Regions from separate parts of the Bacillus rugosus genome, predicted to be linked through region 2. Evidence: a T-box and tRNA genes for the amino acid it is inferred to sense, from the RefSeq annotation. Region 2 holds a T-box; the other holds one or more tRNA genes.
The links. The T-box of region 2 lies ahead of valS (valine--tRNA ligase). A T-box ahead of a tRNA ligase gene usually reads a tRNA of that ligase, here a tRNA-Val.

Region 1 (11,467 bases), 1.5 Mb from region 2:
GGCTGCGATCTCAACAGCATTTTTACTTTTGTCACAGGGCGATCACGTTCTTGTGACAGAAGATGTATACGGCGGAACCTTCCGCATGGTGACAGAGGTGTTGACCAGGTTTGGCATTGAGCATACGTTTGTTGATATGACGGATAGTAACGAAGTGGCGCGGAATATCAAGCCAAATACAAAGGTCATTTATATGGAGACACCGTCAAATCCGACACTTGGGATTACTGATATTAAAGCGGTTGTTCAGCTTGCAAAGGAAAACGGCTGTTTGACCTTTCTGGACAATACATTCATGACTCCTGCTCTGCAGCGTCCGCTTGATCTCGGCGTGGATATTGTGCTTCACAGCGCAACAAAATTCCTGAGCGGACACAGCGATGTGCTGTCAGGCCTGGCTGCTGTCAATGATGAAGAGCTTGGGAAACAGCTGTATAAGCTGCAAAACGCGTTCGGTGCTGTTCTTGGCGTGCAAGATTGCTGGCTTGTGCTGCGCGGATTAAAAACATTGCAGGTCCGTTTAGAAAAAGCGAGCCAAACAGCGCAGCGGCTTGCGGAGTTTTTTCAGAAGCATCCGGCGGTGAAACGCGTGTATTATCCGGGGCTGGCTGATCATCCGGGCGCTGAAACCCATAAAAGCCAGTCAACGGGAGCGGGCGCCGTGCTGTCTTTTGAGCTTGAAAGCAAAGAGGCTGTTAAGAAATTAGTAGAGAATGTATCACTTCCAGTCTTCGCTGTCAGCCTTGGCGCTGTGGAATCGATTTTGTCCTATCCGGCAACGATGTCTCACGCGGCAATGCCCAAGGAAGAGCGTGAAAAACGCGGTATCACAGACGGCCTACTCCGTCTTAGCGTGGGAGTCGAACATGCAGACGATTTAGAACGTGATTTCGAACAAGCGCTGAAAGAAATTGCGCCAGTGGCGGTTCGTTAAAAAGAAGCCGGGGATGGCCCGGCTTCTTTTATTGTTCATCATCAGGATTCAGAATCGCGAGGACTTGATGATCCTCCCATACGCCGTTGATTTTCACATTTTTGCGGGCGATGCCCTCTTTATGAAATCCCGCTTTTTCCAATACACGCATGGACCCGAGATTGCGGGGCATCACACCGGCTTCAATACGGTGCAGTTTCAATTCGTGAAACGCAAAATCAACAATCAATCTGACCGCCTCTGTCATAAGGCCCTTTCCATTATGGGCTTTGTCTAAAAAATACCCGATAAACCCAGCTTGCAGCGCTCCGCGGATGATTTGAAAGAGCGAAACCGTGCCGATTAATGTATCGTCCGAGGTTGAAAAAATGCCAAAATGATACTCTTCATCACTCTCCAGTCTTTGCTGATACTCTGCTATCCTTTTTCTTTGCCCCTCAACCGTATAATAATCGTTTGCGCGTATCATGGAAAACTGTTCAAAAAAATCCCGGTTTTCGCTTTGCAGCCGCAGATTTTGTTCCGCATCCTTTACTTCTAAAGGTCTTATATAGATGTTTTTTCCTTTTAACATACAATGATCTCTCCGTTCTCATGTCAGCATTCCTCTTACATTATTCTGAGGAACGTGTAAAAATCCTTTTTATAAGAAAGAAGAAAACCAGTTTCCCATAAAGGTGCCGACATAGTTTCCAATTAAGTAGCCGAGCGTACCGACAAGCATGATCGGGGCGACAAGCTCCCGCCATCCCTTGGCAATTGCCATCGCAGCCGCGGTCGTAGGCCCCCCGACAGCAGCGTTGACAGCGAGCAGAATTTCTTCAAGCCGTACGCGGAACAATTTTCCGACCGCTAAGGAAACAGCTAAATTGCTGATTGCAATAATCAAAACAAATAAAAGAATAAGAGGCGCATTGGTGACGATTAAGCGCAGATCTGCAGGAATGCCTATCACCACAAAAAACAAATAAATCAAAAAGGTTCCAAGCTCCTGAGATCCATTAAGCCTTTCAAAAAAACGCGGGAATAGAAAAATGATAAGAACAGTTAAAGACGTAAGCATCAGATATTGATCGCCAAGCGTTCCGGCCAATAGAGGGTGAGAAAAAATGCTTTTGAAATAACCGGAAATCTTCACACTAACCGCAACAAGCGCAAAAGCAGCACCTACATTAAAAGCGATATCCTTTAAGGAAATTTCCTTCCGTTTCCAATAGCTTTCTGCACTGTTTCCCCTATTTCCAGCTGCTTTCACTTTTTCTTCAAACGGCATAGCATAATGCCGTTGAAACCATTTAACTGCAGGAATGCTGATTAAGATAAAAAACAAAAGCGCCATCATAAAATTATCAGCCACAACGGTAGCCGATACATACTCTCCCGGTGTCTCGAATTTTGCTGCCATCGCCGCAAAATTGACTCCGCCGCCGATATAAGAGGCGCTGATCATTCCGCCGATTTTATCTAGATAAGGAATATGCTGTTTGAAAAGAAAAAAAGCGAGGACGCTCCCAAGCACAGTTCCGGCGGAGCTAATCAGAAAAATAAACAACAAACGCCTGCTTTCCTTAAAAATCTGCCGCACATTGATTTGAAACAGCAAAAGGGGAATCGCCAAGGGCACCACATAAGCCCAAACGGTATCGTATACAGGCGATTCAACAGGAAGCACCCCTATATTTGTAAACACCATTGCACCTAAAAGCGCGATAATAGCGCCAGACACAGCGGACGCCCACTTAAAGCGCTGCTCCAGCCCGATGCTCACTGCCGCCCACACCGCAATAAACCCCCATAATACCCAAACATCATCCGAAGAAATCAAAGAATGCAAACCCCATCACCCCTATTATTAGAAAATTAAGACATATTATAATAGCCGAGGAACAGAACAGCAAGTCCGAAAAAAAGTTTTTCTAAAAAAGCAGTTGACGAATAGAGGAGGAGGTTATATAATAGAACTTGTCAGAAAGACAACAACATACCCAGCAACACATACATATCATGATTCCGTAGCTCAGCTGGGAGAGCGCTACCTTGACAGGGTAGAGGTCGCTGGTTCGAGCCCAGTCGGAATCATAGCTTAAACCCTTGCGCAGCAAGGGTTTTTTACTTTTTATAGGGGTTGTCGGTTTTATTAATGCAGTATATGATTTAAATGAAAACTCAGGAATAATATTGAGTTGAGAAGATAAAATAAAAACCCCATTTGTAAAGTCCAGTATGGGGTTTTTTCTTAATCTCATATTAAGTTGCTGCTCTATCTGCGACCTTATAAGTGGATTGCTCAGAAAGAGCGTATGAAGCGCTGGATACTCCAACAATGCCAAGCAAGAGCACTAAACAAATTGCAATTTTACATTTTTTCATTTAAATGTTTCCCCTTTGAATTTGTTTGCGGGCTTCAATTGCCATTTGATAAAAATCGACCGCATCATGTCTATTTTCTTTGTTGGTCAAAAAATCAGCAACAGCAACTGCGTATTCTTCCATATCACCATAAAGGTTTTTCTCTTTGAAGAACTTGAACACTTCTCTAAGTGTTTGTAAGTCGAATGATAAATAAAGACCTTTAACCAGTTTTAATTTCTCTGTTACTTCCTGATTGTTGTGTCTGTCAGCAACCTTCTGACCTTCCTGGAATAATTCTAAAGCAGCCTTTACATCATTCTTCTTTGCTTTGACATATGCTAGATTAAAAATCGCTTTAGACTCATAAATGTGTTTGCGATCCCTATGAATTTCATAGGATATTCGGAAATGTTTCTCAGCATTGTAAAGTTCTTCAAGATTATTAGAACATAAACCCACATTAAAATGGGCTGAGCCAATTAAATGTTGCTCCCCTAACTTTATAGCATCATTTAAAGCCTTTTGAGCTGTTTTTAAAGCATCCTCATAACACATTTTATCTAGACAGTTTCCAAAAATAACAAACTGACATTGGACCATTTCTTTGCCATATGTAAGATTACACTGAGCATCTTTTTGCTCTTTAAAAATAGAGTATGCACGCTGAGCATAAATTCATGGAGAAATGAGTCTCTTTCATATAGTAATAGACCTCTGACACTTTGAAATAGAACTCTGCCTTATCTGTATTTGCGTTTTCGTATAATAATAATGTTATAATAAAAAGCCATAAAATGGTGTGAAGAGGAGGAATTTCGATGCATTACATAACGGCATGCTTAAAAATCATCAGTGATAAAGACCTTAATGAGGTAATGAAGGAATTTAAAAAACTTGAGGAAGAAACGAACAAAGAAGAAGGGTGTATTACATATCATGCTTATCCGCTTGAACCATCAGAACGCAAAATAATGCTGTGGGAGATTTGGGAAAACGAACAAGCAGTTAAAGCTCATTTCACGAAAAAACACACAAAAGATGTTCAAAAACAAGATTTAACGGAAGTAGAATGGTTAATGAAAAGCAATGTGAATGATTAAAAGGCTTCTTAAAAAGAGACATTCAATAACTAACAATTCACCACTTGTAATTAAGTGGTGAATTGTTAGCAGGTTTTTGTCCAACTCTGCTAACGATCATCATTTTCATTCAGAAATCATCAGATGTACAATTCAATAGGCCTTAAAATTAAAGGGCTGATCAGAATCGAATATACTTGTTCAAAATGCATCAACTACCTTGATAAGGTAGAGGTCGAGCCCAGTCGGAGTCATACACGGCGGTTAGAGGCGTTATATCAACGTTTCTAGCCGTTTTTTATTGCGTTGATTTAGTTGTATTAAGACGTAGGTTAGCGGTGGACCATTACCGTGTCTGAGCGTTTCTTATTCTATTAAACTGGAATGGGAAGCGGGGAAACGTACTAGATCATAGAACACTCTAATACCATAAAAAACCCTTTTTTCCGGAACCTTCGGTAAAAAACGAAACTTTTGACTCTATCATTTTGCGGTATGGTGTAAACGGTTACATTTATAGTATACTTATACTATCATTTGTTCAAGCGGATACTGACAGGAAGGATAGAAAAACAGATGAAATACATGAATACAAGACAAAAAGAGATTTTGTATCTGTTGTTATCTGAACCTGATGACTATTTAGTTGTGCAAGATTTCGCAGACCGGGTACAGTGTTCTGAAAAAACGATTAGGAATGATTTGAAAACGATCGAAGATTATTTAAATAAACATTCTCATGCTCAGCTCATTCGGAAGCCAGGGTTAGGCGTCTTTTTACATATAGAAGAGCAGGAAAGGGCCTGGTTAAGCCAACAATTACATACAGAACATTTTCATTCTAGGCAGCGGACCGATGAAGAAAGAATGCTGCAAATTGCTTATGACTTATTAATGAATGTAAAGCCTGTTCCGGCAAAAGAAATAGCCGCTCAGCATTTTGTGAATCGATCTTCCATTAAAAAGGATTTATGTGCTGTAGAGGAGTGGCTGAAGCGATTTGACCTTACTTTGGTTTCTAGGCAGCGGCTTGGTTTGAAGGTTGATGGGAACGAAAAAAATAAAAGAAAAGCATTGGCAAGAATATCTGATTTAATTGATAACACGGAGTTTACTAACCAATTTATTAAAAGTAAGTTCTTACGTCATGAAGTCGATTTTGTGACGAAAGAAATTAAATCATTACAAGAAAAGCATTCTCTCTATTTCACAGATGAGACGTTTGAGAGTTTGCTGCTGCATACGTTGCTAATGATCCGCCGAATCAAATTGAAGCAGCCGATCTCGATATTTCCAAGAGAACTGGCGGCAGTAAAAAAGAAGAAAGAATACCAATGGACACTTGCTTGTTTACAACGGCTTGAGCCGGTTTTTGCAATCCGTTTTCCTGAAGAAGAAGCCGTGTATTTAACACTACATATATTGGGCGGGAAAGTTCGTTATCCATTACAAAAAGAACAGACAAATGACCTTGAAAATGCAGTGCTTCCCAAGGTTGTAAGGCATTTAATCAACCGTGTTTCAGAGCTGAAAATGCTGGATTTTCATAAAGATCAGGATTTGATCAACGGATTGAATATTCATCTCAATACAGTGTTACAGCGTCTGAGCTACGATCTTTCTGTATCAAACCCAATGCTCAATGACATCAAAAAAATGTACCCTTATTTATTTCATCTTATTATTGATGTTCTCGAAGACATCAATCAAACATTTGATCTTTATATCCCTGAGGAAGAGGCAGCGTATTTGACGCTGCATTTTCAGGCAGCGATCGAACGGCTGCATGAGAGCAGCGAGACACATAAAAAGGCGATTATCGTCTGTCATATGGGCATTGGAATGTCACAATTGCTGCGAACAAAAATTGAACGGAAATGTCATCAAATCGCTGTAATGGCTTGTATCGCTAAAGCTGATTTTGCGGACTATACAAAACAACATGAGGATATCGATCTTGTCATTTCCACCATTGCGCTGGAAGATGTATCGATCCCCCATATTGTTGTATCACCGCTTTTGGAGCCTGGGGATGAGAAAAAATTGAGTGCATTTATACGTCAGCTTGACGAGTCGCACCGCCAAAAACAAAATACCTTTCAGATGCTGAACAATACGACACCTTTTTTGGTTTTTTTGCAGCAAGAGGCAGAGCACCGCTACAAGTTAATTGAACAGCTGGCGACAGCTTTGTTTGAGAAAGGTTATGTTGAAAAGGAATATGCGGTTCATGCGGTAATGAGGGAAAAAATGGCGGCGACAAACATTGGGGCAGGCATAGCCATACCTCATGCCAACGCTAAATATATTAAACAATCAGCAATCGCAATTGCCACATTAAAAGAGCCGCTTGATTGGGGAAGTGAAAAAGTATCGCTCGTTTTTATGCTGGCTGTCAAACACGAGGATCAAAATATGACTAAGCAGCTGTTTCGTGAGCTCTCATACCTGAGTGAGCAGCCGGCCTTCGTCCAGAAGCTGACGAAAGAAACAAATGTCATGACATTTTTATCTTATTTGGATTATTAAAAGCAGGGATCCCTTCCTTGCTTTTTTTGTGTTTATAGGGAAAAATGCCGTAATTTCCGGAACTTATGGTAAAAAAAAGCGATTTTAACCGGCTGATTTCGGTATACAGTTGAGACAAGATCTTGTTATTCACACTTTAAAGGAGGTTTCCTATGAAGCTGTTAGCGATTACATCTTGTCCGAACGGAATTGCCCATACGTATATGGCAGCGGAAAATCTGCAAAAAGCTGCTGACAGATTAGGCGTTACCATCAAAGTCGAGACCCAGGGCGGAATCGGCGTAGAAAATAATCTCACCGAAGAGGAAATTCGGGAAGCGGACGCAATCATTATAGCGGCAGACCGCTCGGTAAACAAAGATCGGTTTATAGGCAAAAAACTGCTGTCTGTCGGGGTTCAGGACGGCATCCGTAAACCGGAAGAATTGATTCAAAAAGCACTTAGCGGGGATATACCGGTCTATCATTCCGCTTCAAAATCGGATTCAAACAATCAACAGGAGAAGAAACAAAATCCGATTTACCGTCATTTAATGAACGGCGTTTCGTTCATGGTTCCTTTCATTGTCGTCGGCGGATTATTGATAGCGGTTGCATTAACGCTTGGGGGCGAGAAAACACCTAAAGGCTTAGTCATTCCGGATGATTCTTTTTGGAAAACGATTGAACAGATCGGCAGTGCCTCATTTTCTTTCATGATCCCGATATTAGCCGGATATATCGCCTATAGCATCGCTGATAAGCCGGGACTTGTACCAGGAATGATTGGCGGATATATTGCAGCGACTGGAAGTTTTTATGACAGCGCAAGCGGCGCTGGTTTCCTCGGCGGAATCATAGCCGGATTTTTGGCTGGATACGCGGCACTTGGGATAAAAAAATTAAAAGTTCCAAAAGCAATCCAACCGATCATGCCGATTATTATTATTCCCGTGTTTGCATCACTGATTGTAGGGCTGGCATTTGTATTTTTGATCGGCGCACCAGTAGCTCAAATTTTCACATCTTTAACGGTTTGGCTGGCGGGAATGAAAGGATCGAGCTCGATCCTTCTTGCATTGATTTTAGGCGCGATGATCTCATTTGATATGGGTGGTCCCGTAAACAAAGTAGCATTTCTGTTTGGATCGGCAATGATTGGAGAAGGAAATTATGAAATTATGGGACCAATTGCCGTCTCCATTTGTATACCGCCGATTGGCCTCGGAATTGCGACGTTTTTTGGAAAAAGAAAATTCGAGGCGTCGCAAAAAGAAATGGGGAAAGCGGCATTTACGATGGGACTCTTCGGCATCACAGAAGGAGCCATTCCATTCGCGGCACAGGATCCTCTTCGAGTCATTCCCAGTATTATGGCAGGTTCTATGACGGGTTCGGTGATAGCGATGATTGGCAATGTGGGAGACAGAGTGGCGCACGGCGGGCCGATAGTTGCAGTGCTTGGCGCAGTTGATCATGTCTTGATGTTTTTTATTGCTGTGATTGCAGGATCTCTTGTCACTGCTCTGTTGGTCAATGTACTAAAAAAGGATATTACGGTGGCGTCTCCTGTGTTCAGCGAAGCTGCTGCAGCAAAAGAAATACCGCAGCCGATTCAAGCCGAAAGCCAAAAAGCCGGGATGACGGAAATCAAAAAACTGACAGACATCATCAGCCCAGAGCTAATTGAAACGAATTTAACAGGGAATTCCAGAGATGACATTATTGATGAAATGATTCAAAAATTGTCCCGCGGAGGTATGCTGCTGTCCGAGAGCGGGTTTAAACAAGCCATTTTGAATCGTGAACAACAGGGAACAACGGCGATTGGCATGAATATCGCAATTCCGCACGGGAAATCTGAGGCGGTCAGGGAGCCGAGTGTTGCCTTTGGGATCAAACGATCAGGCGTTGGCTGGAACAGCTTGGATGGATCAGATGCAAAATTAATCTTTATGATTGCTGTACCGAAAGAGAGTGGAGGGAACCAGCATCTGAAAATTTTGCAGATGTTATCCCGAAAACTAATGGATGATAGCTATAGGGAGCGGCTGCTCTCCGTGCAAACAAAAGAAGAAGCATACAAACTGCTGGATGAAATCGTGTAATGCGGAGGGATTTTCATGACGATTGAACCGTTATTTTTCAAGCCTGTTTTCAAAGAGAGGATTTGGGGCGGCACCGCTTTATCTGCTTTCGGCTATAACATTCCGTCAGAACGAACAGGGGAGTGCTGGGCTTTTGCCGCTCATAAAAATGGACAAAGCGTTGTTCAAAATGGACTGTATAAAGGGTTCACGCTCTGCGAATTATGGGAGCATCACAGATATTTATTCGGACATCTTGAAGGAGACCGTTTCCCTCTTCTTACAAAAATATTAGATGCAGATCAAGATTTATCCGTTCAGGTGCATCCGAATGATGACTTTGCAAAAGCACGTGAAAACGGAGAACTCGGAAAAACAGAATGCTGGTACATCATTGATTGCGAAAAAGATGCAGAGATCATTTACGGCCACAACGCAAAAACTAAGGAAGAACTGATCTCGATGATAGAGCTTGGAGAATGGGACGAACTCTTGCACCGGGTAAATGTAAAGCCGGGAGATTTCTTCTATGTGCCAAGCGGTACCGTTCATGCGATTGGAAAAGGCATTCTCGTTTTAGAGACACAGCAGAATTCAGATACAACATATAGATTATATGATTATGAGCGAAAAGATGCAGAAGGCAAGCTGCGTGAGCTTCATCTGGAGAAGAGCATAGAAGTGATAGAGGCTCCATTTATCCCGGATCGGCAGCGTGTCCAATATGAACAAACAGATGATTTGCTCACGGCCACATTGATTGAATGCGCTTATTTTTCGGTGGAAAAGTGGAGTTTATCAGGATCAGCAAGCTTAAAGCAGCAAAAACCATTCCTTCTTGTCAGTGTTATTAAAGGGGAAGGCCGTATGATATCCAGTGGGAATGTCAATCCCTTCAAAAAAGGAGATCATATGTTGCTGCCTTATGAGTTTGGAGAATTTAAACTGGAGGGGCAGGCAGAATGTATCGTCTCTCATCTATAAAACGATAAAGGGAGCAAGTACGCTTATTCACTATTTAATGTAGCGGACTAAAGTGTTGCTAAATGTGGAAAAACCCTTCTCAATTTGGAGGGTTTTTTTGATTAAATGAAAGGAGTGATCTGATTCCTTCACTTTGGTCCCTTACCCGCATTCACGAGTCAAGACCTGACAGTTCTTTAAGTCCTGGGTTTTACATTATTTTGTTTAAGGACTTTGTTAACTAAACGTTGAATGGACTGTAACACATATTTGCTGTTATTTTTCAAAATCAATTGCAGCTTATAATTGTTGTTTCGAAAATTAGTTTTCGCAAAAGAGGAATTGATATGCTGAATTTTAAGGATGGAATCAAGAAAGTATATAAGAATGCAACGAATTAAAGTAAACATGCTGGACAAACTTATAGAGATTAAATAGAAGAAAGGAGGATGGAAATGAAAAAATGGCTGCAAATCGTTAGTGCGTTGTTTCTATCCAGTTTTGTATTAATGGGCTGTAATAATGGCCAAGATAATAATGATAATGATAACAATGCTCCGGATGTTGAGGAGAACGATCAAGATAATAACGGAAACAACCAAGATACTGACGATAACAACGTTCCAGGTGTCGATGAGGATGATACCATCAATAAAGATGATGAAAAAGATAATGATCCTGATCCTGAAGATCCAGTTGAGGATCCTGAAGATACCGATAAAGATAGAAAAGACGAGTAAGGAAACTGCACAAATACTGTTTGAAGAAAAACCCGCTCTCAGTTTAGAGGGAGGGTTTATCTCTTTGCACGGGCTTTAAAAAAGCAGGCATAGAGCCTGCTTTTTTTACATGGTAACGTATCTCCAATGCATAAAACCCCCTGATTTATGCTCCAATTCAAACCCTAATTTCTTTAAAATATGTTGTGAACCAAAATTGTTATGTTCACATCTAGCTGTGATATGGTTCACCGTATCTTGGCTTAAAGCCCAGTTTATTATTTTTTGGGCAGCCTCAACACAATACCCTTTGCGGCGATGGCTTTTATTTGTTGCAAAACGATTTCGATCATACCATTCGTGTCCGGGTCACCTAAAAAACCGGTTCCTCCAACAATTTCATTATTGTCCTTCTTTAAAATAATCCATGAATCAAATCCTTTTGTTCCATTGTTTTCAACTAATTTCTCGCGAAAATAAGGGATGGCTTCAAAAAAATCATAATGTGGCCATTCACCATTTGTTTCATAACCCAGGTCTTTAATGGCCTGATGGTCTCGTATAGATGCAGCGTCTAGAAGGGGAATATCAATCGTTTTTAATCGTAACCGATTCGTTTCAAGAAGAACCATATAGTAATCCTCTTTTCTTTTTTCTGGTAATAATCTTAACATATTACAACCTTTATTTGACTAAAAGTTCTTGGGGCATGAGGTTTATTTGAAATGAATCGTGAAACTGTATGGCAATAGGCAAAGTGCGATAATGCCAGCTGAAAAACGGGTAGGAAAACGTTGATAATGAAGCGTTCCTACCCGTTTTTCT
Region 2 (11,467 bases):
TTTGATTACGTTTCGCGGCGCTTTGCCGAATGATCTTGCAAAACAGTTGAAAGAGGATCTTGCCGCGCCCGGCTGGCTTGTTTTTACAAGTGTGAACGGAGCAGACTTCTTTTTTTCTTATCTAAAGGAAAATCAGCTCATTCTTCCAGCGCATAAAAAAATTGCGGCTGTCGGTGAAAAAACGGCTCGCCGTTTGGAAACGCATAACGTATCGGTTGATGTAATGCCTAAGGACTATATCGCTGAACAGTTGGCGGAGGCCCTTAAGCAGCATGCTGAACCGGCGGAACGAATTACAGTGATTAAAGGTAATTTGTCACGTGATGTGATAAAACAGGAGCTTGTCCCGCTCGGTTTTGAAGTGAAGGAATGGGTTGTCTATGAAACGATTCCAGATGAAGAGGGCATCGAGGCACTGAAAGAGGCTGCGGGCCAATATTCATTTGACTATGTGACATTTACGAGTTCATCAACCGTACATACGTTTATGCATGTCTTGGGAGAAGAATTGAAAAAGTGGCAGGCGAACAGATCGGCCTTTATCAGCATCGGGCCTTTAACAAGGGACGCACTGCTGACGTATGGCATTACATCGCATACGCCTGATACATTTACAATAGATGGCATGCTTGAGTTAATGTGCAGCATGTCAAGAGAGGAAGAGAGAATATGAGTCAATCATTTAACAGACACCGCCGTCTGCGGTCATCAAAAACAATGAGAGAGATGGTAAAGGAAACACGTTTGCACCCATCGGATTTTATTTATCCGATTTTTGTCGTTGAAGGGCTGGAAGGCAAAAAAGCTGTTCCGTCAATGCCTGATGTTTATCATGTATCATTAGATCTATTGAAGGATGAAGTGGCAGAGCTGGTTAAACTGGGCATTCAATCTGTCATCGTGTTCGGCATCCCGGAAGAAAAAGATGATTGCGGAACGCAAGCGTACCATGATCACGGCATCGTCCAAAAAGCCATCACAGAAATTAAAAAACACTTCCCTGAGATGGTTGTTGTCGCTGATACATGCTTATGCGAATATACAGACCACGGCCATTGCGGACTTGTCAAAGACGGGGTCATCCTCAATGATGAATCACTTGAGCTTTTGGCGCAGACAGCTGTCAGCCAAGCGAAAGCAGGTGCTGATGTCATTGCGCCTTCAAACATGATGGACGGATTTGTTACAGTGATCCGAGAAGCGCTTGATAAAGAAGGATTCGTCAATATTCCAATCATGTCTTATGCTGTGAAATATTCAAGTGAGTTTTACGGTCCGTTCCGTGACGCAGCAAACAGCACACCGCAATTTGGGGACCGCAAAACATATCAGATGGACCCTGCCAACCGTATGGAAGCTCTCCGCGAAGCACAATCAGATGTCGAGGAAGGCGCGGACTTTTTGATTGTCAAACCTTCGCTTTCATATATGGATATCATGCGTGACGTAAAAAATGAGTTTGCTTTGCCGCTTGTCGCTTATAATGTTAGCGGAGAGTATTCAATGGTAAAGGCTGCAGCGCAAAACGGCTGGATCAAAGAAAAAGAAATAGTGTTAGAAATTTTGACAAGCATGAAGCGTGCAGGTGCTGACCTGATTATCACGTATCATGCCAAAGACGCAGCGAAATGGCTTGCGGAGTAATTTTATTCAGTTGACAGGAGTTGAGGCAGATGAGAAGCTATGAAAAATCAAAAGCGGCTTTTAAAGAAGCGCAAAAACTCATGCCGGGCGGTGTGAACAGTCCCGTTCGCGCTTTTAAATCGGTAGACATGGACCCGATTTTTATGGAGCGCGGAAAAGGCTCAAAAATCTTTGATATTGACGGAAATGAATATATTGACTACGTTTTGTCATGGGGGCCCTTAATTTTAGGGCATACAAATGACCGCGTCGTAGAGAGCCTCAAAAAAGTGGCTGAATACGGGACAAGCTTCGGTGCTCCGACTGAAGTGGAAAATGAACTGGCAAAGCTCGTCATTGATCGTGTGCCATCTGTAGAAATTGTACGAATGGTCAGCTCCGGAACAGAGGCTACAATGAGTGCTCTTCGTTTGGCAAGAGGCTATACGGGCCGCAATAAGATTTTAAAATTTGAGGGCTGCTACCACGGGCACGGCGATTCCCTCTTGATTAAAGCGGGTTCAGGAGTTGCCACTCTCGGTCTGCCTGACAGCCCTGGTGTACCTGAAGGCACCGCGAAAAACACCATCACGGTTCCGTACAATGATTTAGAAAGTGTAAAGCTTGCTTTCCAGCAATTCGGTGAAGACATTGCGGGAGTTATTGTAGAACCGGTTGCCGGAAATATGGGAGTTGTTCCGCCGCAAGAAGGCTTCCTGCAAGGTTTGCGTGATGTCACTGAGCAATACGGTTCACTGCTGATTTTTGATGAAGTAATGACAGGCTTCCGGGTCGATTATAATTGTGCTCAAGGATACTTCGGCGTAACGCCTGATCTGACTTGTTTAGGAAAAGTAATCGGGGGCGGACTTCCTGTCGGTGCTTATGGCGGAAAGGCTGAAATCATGGAGCAGATCGCTCCAAGCGGTCCAATTTATCAGGCCGGCACATTGTCAGGCAACCCGCTTGCGATGACGGCTGGCTTAGAAACATTGAAACAGCTGACACCTGAATCCTACAAGAATTTCATCAAAAAAGGCGACAGGCTGGAAGAAGGCATTTCTAAAGCTGCTGAGGCTCATGGCATTCCGCATACCTTTAACCGCGCAGGTTCAATGATCGGTTTCTTCTTTACAAACGAACCTGTTATCAATTATGAAACAGCCAAAGCATCTGATTTGAAGCTGTTTGCTAACTATTATAAAGGGATGGCAAATGAAGGTGTATTCTTACCGCCATCACAATTCGAAGGCCTTTTTCTTTCAACGGCCCATACTAATGAAGATATTGAAAAAACAATCCAGGCAGCTGAGAAAGTATTTGCTGAGATCAGCCGCGGCTAAGAGTGAAAACCGGTATCAAGGACATCCTTGTACCGGTTTTTTTCTGTGCTCGCCCACTCATATTTTTCCCAGTTCATACATACACCTTTAGTGACATCTAATTTTAAGGATTAGATGAAAGGAGGATATGAACTTGCCGCAAAATCATCGATTGCAATTTTCTGTAGAAGAATCGATCTGTTTCCAAAAAGGACAGGAAGTTTCTGAACTGCTTTCTATTTCATTAGATCCTGATATTAGGGTTCAGGAAGTAAATGATTATGTATCAATCAGAGGATCGCTTGAACTTACAGGTGAGTACAACATAGATCAAAACAAACATACCGAAGAGTTTTATACAGATAAGCGGTTTGTTGAAGAAGTCAGAAAGAGAGAGGATGGAAGCGCAGAACTGACTCACTGTTTTCCGGTGGATATTACCATTCCTAAAAATAAAGTGAGCCATTTACAGGATGTCTTCGTCTTTATTGACGCATTTGACTACCAATTAACGGATTCACGGATTTTAACGATTCAGGCTGATTTAGCGATCGAAGGGCTTTTGGATGATACCGCTGACAAAGAGCCGGAGATTTCTCTATATGAGGCACCTGCGGCAATCGAAGCGGAAGAGTTTTCAGAGCCGCCAATACAAAGTGCAGTAGAAACGGGTTCACCTTCGGCAGCGGAAGCAGTTCTGCAGGATGAAACGCCAGCTGAACCGCCAGAACTCTTTGTCTCGAAAGCGGGGCTACGTGAAGAGCTGGAAACAGAAAAAGCAGAAGCTGCGCCGCCGGAATCAGTCGCTTCAGAATCCGAGGCGCGAAAAGGTGTGAAAGAGGAAGGTGAGCCGTCAGAGCTTCTGGTGCGGGAAGCAGAAAGTCGTGAAGAATATGAGACAGAAGCAGCTGAGCCAGAACATGATGCTTCAGAAATAGAGATTGAGATCGTTAAAGCAGAAAATGAAACGCTAGAGCCAGCAGCTGCAATAGCAGATGTTCGTGAAGAAGAGGACCTTCCAGCGGAGGCTGAGCTTCGTGAAGATTCGAGAACAGAAGAATCGCCTGCTTTGGAAGCTGAGTTACATGCAGAGACTGTGAGTTCTAAGGAGAAAGCAGAAACATCAGTGTCTCCTATTCTTGAATATGCGTTGCGCCAAGAGGCTCAAAATGAAAAAACGGCTCAACCAGAAGTCGCGGAGCCTGCCCTTCGTCATGAAGAGAAAGAAGCAGCTCAACCGGAACACGCTGAGCCTGCCCTTCGTCATGAAGAGAAAGAAGCAGCTCAACCGGAGCACGCTGAGCCTGCACTCCGTCGAGAAGAGAAAGAAGCAGCTCAACCGGAGCACGCTGAGCCTGCACTCCGTCGAGAAGAGAAAGAAGCAGTTCAACCGGAACACGCTGAGCCCGCACTCCGTCGAGAAGAGAAAGAAGCAGCTCAACCGGAACACGCTGAGCCCGCACTCCGTCATGAAGAGAAAGAAGCGGCTCAACTAGAACATGCTGAGCCCGCACTCCGTCATGAAGAGAAAGAAGCGGCTCAACTAGAACATGCTGAACCCGCGCTTCGTCAAGTAGCGGATGAAGCTCAGGAGACTGAATCTCAGGCCGTACTTTCCATAGAAGAAAGCAGAGAGAAGAAACCAGCCTCAGCTCCAAATGTGGAGAATGACGAAACCGCTTTACAGCTTCATTTCAATCAAAAAGCAAACTTGGAGGAGGCAACTCAAGAAGAGCCTGCACCGGCATACCGTACCTTCCTGCCCGAACATGAAGAGGAGGATTCTTTTTATTCGGCGCCTAAGTTGCTGGAAGAGGAGGAACAAGCGGAAGAAAGTTTTGAAATTGAAGTGAGAAAAATACCACCGGCGAATGAGCCTGAGGAAGAAACACCTCTTCAGTCCTTCCAGCTGCCTGATACCTCAGAGACTGAAAGGAAGGAAGCGAATGCTGTTCCTAGGGTTGCTCCTGCTGCTGAAACGAAGGAACCTCAAACAAAGGAAAGTGATAATTCTCTTTATTTAACAAAACTCTTTACGAGAGAAGAGGAAGAGTTTTCGAGAATGAAAATATGCATTGTTCAGCAGGAAGATACGATCGAACGTTTATGCGAACGGTATGAAATCACATCCCAGCAGCTGATCAGAATGAATTCTTTAGCCTTGGACGATGAATTGAAAGCAGGACAGATCCTCTATATTCCTCAATATAACAACAGCCATGCGTAAACCGTAAGCGATCGGAAAATGTGGTGAATGGAATGGAAGATACCCAATCGGTTCTTCAGAAATACGGACTGATTGCTCAATTTATTGAGCCTGTCAGTCCTCTTGTGTGGAAAGTGTATACAGACTACGGCATATTTGCCCTGAAAAAATTGAAATCAGCTCGCAGCAAACAGTTCACAGATCATATGGTGGCGATTGAAGAAAAAGGTTTTCGTTCATTTGTTCCCGTTTACAGAACAAATAGCGGTGAGTTTTTCTCAGAAGGTATACAATCCGGAGATTCCTATTATTTAATGCCTTGGCTCCAATTTGACCAGGAGGAAGAACTGGATCAGAAGCATGCTTATTTATTTAGAGAAACAGCCCGTCTTCACGAGAGAACCGCGCAGGAAATAAAGGCCAGCCGTGATGATATTGAACGTTATTACGGACAAACGAAAAAAAAGTGGGAACATGATAAAATTTTTTATGAACAGTTTGTAGACAGAGCTGAGAAGGAATGGTACCTTTCCCCTTTTGAACTCCAGGCCGTAACCTATTTTTCAGAAACCATTTCGGCGGTGAACTTTGCGCTGGAGCGGTTGGAAGACTGGTATGAGTCGGCAAAAGAAAAGGGCGTCTCAAGGGTTGTGATAAACCACGGCAGCCTGTCTATACACCATTTTCTGTATAATGATGCCGGGACCGGATATTTCACAAATTTCGAAAGAGCGTCTGCCGGCCCGCCGCAAAACGACTTACTGGGCTTTTATACAAAAATGTTCAGAGGCTTTCCGAAAGCTTGTCCGGAATGCGTCGAATGGTTTTATGCATACACGAAATCATTCCCTTTGCGTGATGCGGAAGTCAGCCTTTTTCTCAGCTATATGGCATATCCGACGGCCATGTACAAGGTGCTGAACCGTTATCAAACCGGAAAAAGACAGCATGAAAAAAATGAATGTACGCAATTATTAAAGGCTTATTGGCAAATGAAAAATATAGAGCCGTTTGTGATGAAAATCCATCAGGTAGAACAAGAGAAAAAATTCCAGGCTGAAAACGAGTCCACGTCTTAATGGCGCGGACTTGTTTGTTTATATCCATTCTAAATGAAGGGCGCAAGCTAAAAAGATTAGGATTGCGAGCAGCAAAACATCAAAGGTTGTCGGAAAGAAAATAGTTCTGATTCCTTGAAAAATCGTAATGGGAATAATCACTTGTGCGGATACAAGCCGAATTTGCCTAACCCACGGCGGGAGCGAATAAGAGCTGAAACGTTTCTTCACGGTGCATCCTCCTCTACGCATTTACAAGCATCATATGTAAACTTGGGCAATAGGTGCCTGCCCATCTGTATAGAAAGCGGCGTTTTTGGAAAAGATGATTGACGAATCAAAAACACTTTTACTATAATAAAGAACATAAATAATGTATATAATGAGCTGATAAATACACCTGCTTAGAACGGGAAGAGTACAAAAAAGGCGCATGCAGAGAGAGAAGCCGTTTGCTGAAAGGTTTCTTATGTTGTCTGATTGGAAGGTCGCCCGGGAGCATAATTTCTTGAAAGAAGAGTAGAGAAATTCGGGAAACACCCGTTATCCGTTGTAAGTGCATGAACTGATAGAGTTCATGAAAAAAGGTGGTACCGCGAAAGAGCTTTTCGTCCTTTTACAGGGATGAAAAGCTCTTTTTTCGTTCTCAGCCATTTTTAAACATGCTGGAGGGTTATCATGGAAACGAATGAACAAACAATGCCGACGAAATACGATCCGGCAGCAGTTGAAAAAGACCGATATGATTTTTGGCTAAAAGGCAAATTTTTCGAAGCTGGCAGTGACCAGACAAAAGAGCCATACTCTGTTGTCATTCCGCCGCCAAACGTAACAGGAAGACTTCACCTTGGCCACGCGTGGGACACAACGCTGCAAGACATTGTAACAAGAATGAAACGCATGCAGGGCTATGATGTGCTGTGGCTTCCGGGTATGGACCACGCCGGCATCGCGACACAGGCTAAAGTGGAAGCGAAACTTCGTGAAGAAGGCAAATCCCGCTACGATTTGGGCCGCGAGAAATTCCTCGAAGAAACGTGGAAGTGGAAAGAAGAGTATGCTGACTTTATTCGCAGCCAGTGGGCGAAATTAGGGCTTGGCCTTGATTATTCCCGTGAACGTTTTACGCTGGATGAAGGCTTAAGCAAAGCGGTTCGCGAAGTTTTCGTTAAGCTTTATGAAAAAGGCCTGATCTACAGAGGCGAATATATTATTAACTGGGACCCTGCGACAAAAACAGCCCTATCCGACATTGAGGTCATTTACAAGGATGTTCAAGGCGCGTTCTATCATATGAGCTATCCGCTCGCTGACGGTTCAGGTTCGATTGAAATTGCGACGACACGTCCTGAAACGATGCTTGGTGATACAGCTGTTGCTGTTCATCCTGAAGATGAACGCTATAAGGATCTTATCGGAAAAACGGTGATCCTGCCGATTACAAATCGTGAAATTCCGATTGTCGGTGATGACTACGTTGATATGGAATTTGGTTCTGGTGCAGTGAAAATTACGCCTGCTCATGATCCGAACGATTTCGAGCTTGGCAACCGCCACAATTTAGAACGCATTCTTGTCATGAATGAAGACGGAACGATGAATGAAAATGCCCTGCAATATCAAGGTATGGATCGTTTTGAATGCCGCAAAAAGCTCGTAAAAGATTTACAGGAGGCGGGAGTTCTCTTCAAAATCGAGGATCATATGCACTCTGTCGGCCATAGTGAACGAAGCGGGGTTGTTGTTGAGCCTTATCTTTCTACACAATGGTTTGTGCGCATGCAGCCGCTTGCTGATGAAGCGATTGAGCTGCAAAAGAAAGAAGAAAAAATCAACTTTGTGCCTGACCGTTTCGAAAAAACGTATTTACACTGGATGGAAAATATCCGCGACTGGTGTATTTCCCGTCAGTTGTGGTGGGGCCACCGCATTCCGGCTTGGTATCACAAAGAAACAGGCGAGTTATATGTCGGGCTTGAAGCGCCTGAGGACAGCGAAAATTGGGAACAGGATACAGACGTACTGGATACATGGTTCAGTTCTGCACTCTGGCCTTTCTCCACTATGGGCTGGCCTGATGTAACGGCTGAAGACTTTAAACGGTACTACCCGACAGACGTACTCGTGACAGGGTACGATATCATTTTCTTCTGGGTATCACGCATGATTTTCCAAGGCATTGAATTTACAGGCGAGCGCCCGTTCAAAGATGTTTTGATCCATGGCTTAATCCGTGACGAGCAAGGCCGGAAAATGAGTAAATCTCTCGGCAACGGTGTCGATCCGATGGATGTCATTGACAAGTATGGAGCCGATTCTCTGCGTTATTTCCTTGCGACTGGAAGCTCTCCTGGCCAAGATCTGCGCTTCAGTTATGAAAAAGTGGAATCGACATGGAATTTTGCCAATAAGATTTGGAATGCCTCCCGTTTTGCATTAATGAACATGGACGGCATGACATACGATGAGCTCGATTTGTCAGGCGAAAAATCAGTTGCTGACAAATGGATTTTAACGCGATTAAATGAAACAATCGAACACGTGACCCAGCTTGCTGATCGATATGAATTTGGTGAAGTCGGACGCCATTTATATAACTTTATTTGGGATGATTTCTGTGATTGGTATATTGAAATGGCGAAGCTTCCGCTTTACGGAGAAGACGAAGCGGCTAAGAAAACAACCCGTTCCATCCTTGCTTACGTACTGGATCAAACGATGCGCCTGCTCCATCCGTTTATGCCATTCTTAACGGAGGAAATTTGGCAGCACCTTCCTCATCAAGGGGAATCGATTACAGTAAGTCAATGGCCTGTTGTAGTACCGGAGCATACCGATACTGAAGCGGCAGCTGACATGAAGCTTCTTGTTGAGCTGATTCGTTCTGTACGTAATATCCGCAGTGAAGTCAATACGCCAATGAGCAAGCAAGTCGAATTGTATATTAAAACAAGCACAGATGAAATAGCAGCCCGTCTCGAAGCGAACCGTTCATATGTTGAACGCTTTACGAATCCGAGCGTGCTTAAAATCGGCACGGATATCGAGGCTGTTGATAAAGCGATGACGGCCGTTGTCTCAGGAGCAGAGGTTATTCTTCCGCTAGAAGGCTTAATTAATATTGATGAAGAAATTGCCCGTCTGCAAAAAGAATTTGACAAGCTGACGAAAGAAGTCGAGCGCGTCCAAAAGAAACTTGGTAATGAAGGGTTTATGAAAAAAGCGCCTGCGCACGTAATTGATGAAGAACGTGAAAAAGAAAAAGATTATGTGGCAAAGCGTGACGCTGTTCAAAAACGAATGGCTGAGCTGAAGGGCTAATGAAAAGCCGGGGCGGTTTCTAGAGAAACCGCCTTGTCTTATAAAAGAGGGGATTATCATTGTTTACTGCATATGAAGAAGCGCGCAGCTGGATTCACGGGCGGCTGAAATTCGGAGTGAAGCCCGGACTTGGCCGAATGGAGCAGCTGATGACGCGGTTAGGGCATCCTGAAAAGAAAATCCGCGCGTTCCACGTCGCAGGAACAAACGGTAAAGGATCAACTGTCGCTTTTATCCGTTCTATGCTGCAAGAAGCCGGATATACGGTTGGAACGTTTACGTCACCTTATATCATTACGTTTAATGAACGGATCAGCGTTAACGGGACACCGATTTCAGATGAGGAATGGACAGCACTCGTCAATCAGATGAAACCGCACGTTGAAGCGCTGGATCAAACGGAATACGGACAGCCGACAGAATTTGAAATTATGACGGCTTGTGCATTTTTATATTTTGCAGAGTTTCATAAGGTCGACTTTGTTATTTTTGAAACAGGTCTTGGAGGTAGATTCGATTCTACGAATGTAGTTGAACCGCTTTTAACTATGATTACAAGCATCGGACACGACCATATGAACATTCTTGGAAACACCATTGAAGAAATTGCTGGAGAAAAGGCCGGAATTATTAAAGAAGGTATACCTATTGTTACAGCTGTTACTCAGCCGGAAGCCTTACAGGTCATTCGTTATGAAGCTGAACGACATGCTGCGCCGTTCCAGTCATTACATGATACATGTGTTATTTTTAATGAAGAGGCTCTGCCTGCGGGAGAACAGTTTTCATTCAAAACGGCCGAGAAGTGTTATGAAGATGTTCGAACATCTCTGATCGGCACCCATCAAAGACAAAATGCGGCTTTGTCCATTTTGGCTGCTGAGTGGCTTAATAGGGAGAACATTGCCCATATCAGTGATGAAGCGTTAAGAAGCGGGCTTGTAAAGGCTGCTTGGCCGGGTCGCTTAGAGCTTGTTCAGGAACATCCGCCGGTATACTTAGATGGTGCGCATAACGAAGAAGGCGTTGAAAAGTTGGCGGAAACGATGAAACAGCGTTTCCCTGATTCTCGCATTTCTGTGGTGTTTAGCGCGTTAAAGGACAAACCGTATCAAAACATGATTAAGAAACTGGAAACCATAGCGCATGCGATTCATTTTGCTTCTTTTGATTTCCCGCGTGCTTCTCTTGCAAAAGATCTCTATGATGCAAGTGAAATCAGCAATAAAAGCTGGAGTGAAGATCCTGGCGATGTGCTCGAATTCATAGAAAGCAAAAAGGGTTCAAATGAAATTGTGCTGATTACGGGATCACTTTATTTTATTTCTGACCTTCGCAAAAGGTTGAAATAAGGCGTCCAGCCCCGGCAGTATCAAAAAATGAGATTCTGCCGGGGTTTTTATGTGTAAAATTGAATATTCCCGATTAGAATTCAGCCCGCTCACTTTGCTACAATCCATACCAGTATCTTGTAAAGGTGTGTTGTCTATGCTTCCCATTCTTTTTATCCTCGGGCTAATCCTTGGTTCATTTTATTATACGGCCGGGCGCCGTATCCCCTTACATCTATCTATTATCGCGCCCCGTTCATCATGCTCGTTTTGCCGGCGGACCTTAACTCCTGCAGAATTAATTCCCATCCTGTCATTCCTTTTCCAAAAAGGTAAATGTAAAAGCTGCGGGCAGAGGATTTCTATTATGTATCCCGTAATAGAGCTTGTGGCAGCGTGTTTATTTGCCGCCGCAGGAATACGCTTTGGCACGTCGCTTGAACTGTTTCCTGCTGTTGTGTTTATCTCTCTTCTTATCATTGTTGCAGTGACAGATATTCATTTTATGCTGATTCCAAATCGAATATTGGTTTTCTTTCTTCCCTTTTTGGCGGGTGCAAGATTGATTTCTCCGCTTGATCCCTGGTATGCCGGCCTGTTAGGTGC

Region 1: it encodes a tRNA-Val, which carries the amino acid that the T-box ahead of valS (valine--tRNA ligase) is inferred to sense. The anticodon was not compared.

The regions. Positions count from the first base shown of each region.
Region 1 covers NZ_CP096590.1:1,287,656-1,299,122, forward strand. Annotated here, with positions in the region: gene metC (cystathionine beta-lyase) at 1-934, shown strand, start outside; gene M0696_RS06545 (GNAT family N-acetyltransferase) at 963-1,508, opposite strand; gene M0696_RS06550 (DUF819 family protein) at 1,578-2,768, opposite strand; tRNA gene M0696_RS06555 (tRNA-Val) at 2,941-3,013, shown strand; gene M0696_RS06560 (hypothetical protein) at 3,305-3,886, opposite strand; gene M0696_RS06565 (putative quinol monooxygenase) at 4,105-4,386, shown strand; gene manR (mannose transport/utilization transcriptional regulator ManR) at 4,942-6,894, shown strand; gene M0696_RS06575 (fructose-specific PTS transporter subunit EIIC) at 7,047-8,981, shown strand; gene manA (mannose-6-phosphate isomerase, class I) at 8,997-9,944, shown strand; gene M0696_RS06585 (hypothetical protein) at 10,379-10,663, shown strand; partial or broken gene M0696_RS06590 (GNAT family N-acetyltransferase) at 10,769-11,274, opposite strand.
Region 2 covers NZ_CP096590.1:2,743,100-2,754,566, reverse strand. Annotated here, with positions in the region: gene hemD (uroporphyrinogen-III synthase) at 1-673, shown strand, start outside; gene hemB (porphobilinogen synthase) at 670-1,644, shown strand; gene hemL (glutamate-1-semialdehyde 2,1-aminomutase) at 1,674-2,966, shown strand; gene M0696_RS14045 (LysM peptidoglycan-binding domain-containing protein) at 3,100-5,172, shown strand; gene cotN (spore coat protein CotN) at 5,205-6,230, shown strand; gene M0696_RS14035 (hypothetical protein) at 6,249-6,440, opposite strand; T-box leader at 6,606-6,828, shown strand; gene valS (valine--tRNA ligase) at 6,888-9,530, shown strand; gene M0696_RS14025 (bifunctional folylpolyglutamate synthase/dihydrofolate synthase) at 9,590-10,882, shown strand; gene M0696_RS14020 (prepilin peptidase) at 11,019-11,467, shown strand, end outside.